Regions from separate parts of the Hydrogenoanaerobacterium saccharovorans genome, predicted to be linked through region 2. Evidence: predicted binding sites of a transcription regulator. Region 2 holds the regulator's gene; the other holds the start of a gene.
What was found. Region 2 encodes Rex, which represses fermentation and respiration genes when NADH is low (regulators of the CRP and FNR family bind a similar motif). Its sites were predicted from a motif close to ATTGTTAANNNNTTAACAAT; they were not measured.
Positions count from the first base shown of each region.

Region 1: a site for Rex is predicted at 1,423-1,442, ahead of EDD70_RS12950 (phosphoglycerate kinase). Genes of this name have one in related genera too.

Region 1 covers NZ_RKRD01000003.1:148,412-151,546, reverse strand. Annotated here, with positions in the region: gene EDD70_RS12950 (phosphoglycerate kinase) at 169-1,380, opposite strand; gene EDD70_RS12945 (DegV family protein) at 1,513-2,394, opposite strand; gene trmL (tRNA (uridine(34)/cytosine(34)/5-carboxymethylaminomethyluridine(34)-2'-O)-methyltransferase TrmL) at 2,399-2,902, opposite strand.
Region 2 covers NZ_RKRD01000001.1:240,679-243,813, reverse strand. Annotated here, with positions in the region: gene EDD70_RS01115 (hypothetical protein) at 1-175, shown strand, start outside; gene EDD70_RS14845 (hypothetical protein) at 228-368, opposite strand; gene EDD70_RS01110 (helix-turn-helix domain-containing protein) at 477-689, shown strand; gene EDD70_RS01105 (helix-turn-helix domain-containing protein) at 705-959, shown strand; gene EDD70_RS01100 (helix-turn-helix domain-containing protein) at 1,004-1,216, shown strand; gene EDD70_RS01095 (redox-sensing transcriptional repressor Rex) at 1,254-1,919, opposite strand; gene EDD70_RS01090 (isocitrate/isopropylmalate family dehydrogenase) at 1,943-3,103, opposite strand.

The sequences.
Region 1 (3,135 bases), on a different contig from region 2:
AATCTCCTTTATTCAAAAATGTTTTACATAACTATTCTACCATTCTACCAACAAAAAGGCGCGGTATCTGTCCGCGCCTTTTATTATGCCGTTTTGCGGCAGTTTTTGCGGGCAGTGCACAAAAAACAAAAGGCATGCCCGGATTACTGCCGGACATATCTGTCCGACTTATTTGTCGTTAACGCAAGCAATACCGGGGAGTTCTTTGCCCTCGAGGAACTCGAGAGATGCGCCGCCGCCTGTAGAGATATGGGTCATCTTATCGCCAAACCCTAAAGTATTGACAGCAGCAGCGGAATCACCACCGCCGATAATGGTAGTAGCATCGGTTTCGGCAAGAGCTTTTGCAACAGCGATGGTGCCCTTTGCCAAAACAGGGTTTTCAAATACACCCATTGGGCCGTTCCAAACAACGGTTTTAGCCGATTTAACAGCATCTGCGAACAATTCGGCAGTTTTGGGGCCGATATCAAGGCTCATGTAGTCAGCAGGGATTGCATCTGCAGCGACAACTTTAACGTCAATTTCTGCATCAATCGGATCGGGGAAAGATTTTGCAATGACACAGTCGATGGGAAGAAGAATTTTTACGCCTTTTTCCTCTGCTTTTTTAAGCATATCTTTGCAGTAATCAATCTTTTCATTATCAAGCAGAGAAGTACCTACGCCATACCCTTTTGCAGCAAGGAAAGTATAAGCCATACCGCCGCCGATGATGAGGGTATCTGCTTTACTGAGAAGATTTTCAATGACATTTAGTTTATCGGCAACTTTAGCACCGCCGAGAATGGTAACAAACGGTCTGACCGGGTTGGCAACAGCATTGCCGAGGTATTTAAGCTCTTTGCCCATCAGGTAGCCTACAGCTGCCTCTTTGACAAACTGGGTAACACCAACGGTAGAACAGTGCGCTCTATGTGCTGCACCGAATGCATCGTTTACAAAAACATCGCAAAGGCCGGCAAGCTCTTTGCTGAAAGCCTCACCGTTTTTGGTTTCTTCTATACGGTAACGGGTGTTCTGAAGCAGAACCACATCTCCGTCTTTCATAGCAGCAACAGCTTTTTTTGCATTCTCGCCGACAACATTATCGTCTGCAGCAAAAACAACCTCTTTACCCAGCAGTTCGGAAAGCCTGACCGCTACAGGAGCAAGAGAAAGCTCTGGTTTTGGCTCGCCTTTGGGTTTGCCAAGATGCGAGCAGAGGATTAATTTACCTCCGTCTGCAATCAGTTTTTTAATAGTAGGCAGTGCAGCGACGATTCTGTTTTCGTCGGTGATGACACCACTTTTCAGGGGTACGTTAAAATCGCAACGTACAAGTACTCTTTTACCGGAAACATTGATATCATCAACCGTCTTTTTGTTGAAAGCTGTCATTTCAGTCTCCCTTTCCTTATCTTTAATTGCCTGTTTTTTGGCATTGTTAAACTAAAAACAAACCATCTTTATTTTATAACATGCCACCTGCTTTTGCAAGTGGGACATTGTATAAAATGGCGAATTTTATCATCATTTTTTGGTGCGTTTCTCCCCCAGAATCATAACTCCGGCAAGGCGAGGGCCTGCATTGATAGCAATCGAGGCACCGGCGTAGTACAGCCCCAGCGACTGAACGCCTGTTTTTTGCTGCATCAAATCGGTAAGCTGTTCACCAACATCATCGGTCATGGCGCGAATACACAAGAACGGGGTATCACCCACACGCCGTTTTTCTGCAATCTCAGCAAGTTTGGGGACAACATTTTTATCTCCGCGTACCTTGTCTACAATCTTCATTTCACCGTCGATAATCGAAAGAATAGGGCGCAGCCCCAGTACATCACCAACAAAAGCAGCAGCACAGTTAATGCGCCCTGATTTTTTGGCAAATTCGAGTGAGTACACCGCAAAATACACCTCTACACGGTCAAAGAAATCGATGAGATATTCTGCAATTTCGGCGCAAGGCTTGCCATTTTTCGCCATCTTAGCAGCCTCACACTGGGCATAACCATAGGGAATGGTATAAACTTTTGAATCGATAACATAAACGGTAAGCTTGCCTTCGGCATCGGGGCATTCATCAAAGAACAAAGATTTTGCCATATTGGCAGCGTCGAACATATTGGAGCCTTTGGAGTTGATGGTAGTTACCACCACATGGGTGTAGCCTTGCTGATACGCCTGCTTATATTGCTCGGCAAAGGCAATCGCCGTTATGTGGCTGGTGACAGGAATGGTTTTCGCATCAAGCAGGCGTTTATAAAACTGTTGGGGCGTAAAATCGACTCGTTCCAGATAACCGACCCCATCGATTGTGATGGGAATAGGGAGCACAGTGATGTCGAACTCCTGTGCAGCCTCCTGCGGAAGGTCGCATGCAGAATCGGTTATAAACTTGATCTTTTCCAAGTTGTTAGTCCTCCCATTTATATTTGGTAAGCTGTCCCGACCATTTGAGCGTCGGGTAATTCCATTGACGCAGCACTTCGTAGGCTGCGATTGCAACTGTATTGGAAAGATTGAGGCTGCGTGCATCTGCAATCATAGGCAATCGCACACAGGAATCGGGATTTTGGAGCAGCAGTTCTTCGGGCAAGCCCGCGTCTTCCCTGCCAAATACAAGGTAGGCATTATCGGGGTACTGCACATCGCTGTGGATATGCCTGCCTTTGGTAGTGAAATAGAAAAATTTACCGTCTTGGTTTTTTTCAAAAAATTCCGCCATGTTTTTGTAGTAGGTAATATCAAGCAGGTGCCAGTAATCGAGCCCTGCCCTTTTTAGTTTTTTGTCATCAATGGCAAAGCCCATGGGCCCCACCAAATGCAAACGTGCGCCTGTTGCTGCACAGGTACGGGCAATGTTGCCGGTGTTTTGCGGAATTTGCGGTTCGATGAGTACAAGGTTTAATATAGGCATTCTGTAACAATGTTTCCCCTTTATTATCAAATCAGTCTATGAAATTAAAACAATTTTTATTATATCGAATATCACCGTGCGGAATCAAGCAATTTTAATGTTTGATACCGTTTAGTCTACAGATTATTATACCTTCTGCCAATTGTTTACACAATAGGCTGGGTGCGGTTTCACGGCTTTTTTTGCGGTTGTGTGTAGTTTTTGCAGCAGATTTACCATATCTGCCCTGTTCT
Region 2 (3,135 bases):
TTCTGAAATCTTTGTAGATGGCACGCTGAAAATAGGCGGCAAAAATTACGAAGAGTTTGCTGCTTTTATAGAAGATTTGAATGCACTTGTTGAGGTAAGCAAAGCATCGATCATCTTTACAGTATCTTGCGACGCTGCAGAACTTCCCGAAAGCGTTAAAAAGTATATCGTATAATAAAGCAAATCACTAAAACAACTTACAAATGATAGCGTAAAAACGAGGATGGCTAGCCATCCTCGTTTTTGTTTGCCTGTTCACCTGAGGCAACATAAATTTCCTCGGTAATCTGCTGTGCGGTTTGCAACTGTTCAATTGCATCTGTCACCCTATTGAACAATACGGTATACATTTTTTCATAATCCGGCATCTTTTTCCCTCCAATTTAAATGTTATACATGCAATTTTACATAATATATTATGTAAAGTCAATACATCATATATGTTGTACGTATAATTTTATTGGAGTGATATATTTATGAAAACATATATAGAAATAATTAGGGAATTGCGTGAGGATAATGATTTAAAGCAGGAAGCTATTGCAAAAATATTGGGAACATCGCAACAGATGTATTCCCGTTACGAAAAGGGACTAAACGAAATGCCTATTCGCCATCTCATTATGCTTTGTAAGTTTTATAATGTGAGCGCTGATTATATTCTTGGGCTAAAACAGGATAAGAACTAAAACGAAGGTGTTTGGATGTATAAAAATAAAGCCGTCGACGGTAGAAATAATATCTGTGGTAAAAATGTAGCGCGAATACGTAAGAGTTTAAACCCAAAAGTGTCACAGCGAATGCTTGCTGATCAACTGCAAATTCAAGGGCTTGATGTTGACAAAAATGCAATTCAAAGAATCGAAAACGGAGAACGCTTTGTCACCGATATTGAATTGGTAGCACTTGCAAATATACTAAATGTTTCTCTTGAGCTACTTACAAATGCAAAGCATTGACCTTTGGCTGCAATAATGATTTACAGTAAAGCGTGGTGTAAAGCATGAAAATGTATTTTGAGGTGCTCAGAGAATTACGCGAAGATAACGACTTAAAACAAGAAGCAATAGCTAAAGTTCTAGGAACCACACAGGAAGTTTATTCGCGGTACGAAAATGGAATTAACGAATTGCCAATTTGCCATTTGGTTACCCTTTGCAAATTTTATAATGTGAGTGCTGATTATATTCTTGGACTAAAACAGGATAAGAACTAAAAACGGCTGTGATTGATTCATCACAGCCGTTTTGCATTTATATATTTTTGTTCCCTTCGGCAGGGCCGTCTGGGCTATCCAGGTCTTTTACCTTATAGCACAATGTCATCAGGCTATCGCCGAGGTGAACATTTTCTACCGCTACATGTGGATGATTCATATTGATATCATAATGCGAATAATTCCAAAAGCCACGCACGCCAAGTTCTACCAGCTTATCGGCAATGCGCTGTGCCGCTTCTCGGGGAGTACATAAAATAGCAACATCGGGTTTATTTTTTATGCAGAAATCTTCCATCTCGTCCATATCCATAACGGCTATATCACGAACAACGTCACCAACGACCTTCTCGTTGCTGTCAAACAAACCAATCAGTTCATAGCCTCTGCCATCAAACGTCATATGGTTTGCAACTGCTCTGCCAAGGTTACCCACACCGATAAGGATGGTTTTATAATTCTGATCCAACCCAAGAATATGGCCGATTTCGCCGTACAGTGCCTCGACGTTGTAACCATAGCCCTGTTGGCCAAATCCGCCAAAGCAGTTTAAATCCTGCCTGATCTGCGACGCGGTAAGCCCCATGCGGGAAGAAAGCTCGCGCGAGGAGATTCTATGTATGCCATTTTTCAAAAGTTCGCCAAGAAAACGGTAATATCTCGGCAGTCGCCTGATAACTGAGATAGATACCTGTTTGCTCATTGCATTCACCTTTTCCAACTTATTTACAGAGTCTCAATCGTGCTCATAACATAATTACCGAATTCTTCGCAGGTAGCCCCGGTATCGCGCCCGGTAATGGCCAGTTTTTTCTCCTCATACATGCAAATATCCAAAGCTCTTTCCAGTTTGTTTGCCTCGGTTTGGTGATCGATGTGCGAAAGCAGCATAACCGCCGCGCGCAGCATTGAACAAGGGTCTGCAAAGCAGCCTCTTCCCTCGTCCATCATTCTGGGTGCCGAACCGTGAATTGCTTCAAACATTGCATAACGCTTGCCAAGGTTTGCACTGCCCGCGGTACCTACACCACCCTGCATCTCTGCGGCTTCATCTGTAATAATATCGCCGTACAGGTTTGGCAGTACCATAACCTGAAAATCTTTTCTGCGCTTGGGGTCAATCAATTTGGCAGTCATAATATCAATGTACCAGTCATCGGTTGTGATGTCGGGGTACTCTTTTGCTATATTTTGGCACAGTTTTAAAAATTTGCCGTCGGTTGTTTTTACAATGTTTGCTTTTGTTACGATAGAAACACGTTTTTTGCCGTTTTTCTTTGCGTAATCGTAAGCAAGGCGAGCTATTCTTTCGGTGCCTTCGGTGGTGGTTACCGTAAAGTCAAACGCAAGCTCATCATCCACATTGGTACCGCAAGAGCCAAGTGTATAGGCACCCTCGGTGTTTTCGCGGAAGAATGTCCAATCAATGCCCTCCGAAGGCACTTTTACCGGACGCACGTTTGCAAATAAATCAAGCTCTTTTCGCATTGCAACGTTGGCACTCTCAATATTCGGCCATGGGTCGCCCGCACGCGGTGTGGTTGTAGGGCCTTTTAGGATAACATGGCACTCTTTGAGTTCTGCCAGCACATCATCGGGGATTGCCTTCATGCATGCAACACGGTTCTCGATGGTGAGGCCATCGATTTCGCGGAACTCTATTTTGCCTGCTTTTACTTCATCTGCCAGCAGATAACGCAAAACACGCTCCGCCTCGTGGGTAATAACCGGCCCAATACCGTCGCCGCCACATACGCCAATGATAATCTTATCCAGTTTTGAGTAATCCACAAAATCTTTTACTGCTTTCATGCGCTCAACTCTGGCAAGCTGCGCTTCAACCAAAGCGGCAAAGTGTGCCGCCGCAGCCTGTACTTTTTGTTCCATACTGACACCCCTGTTCTGTGTTGGTTATTCTG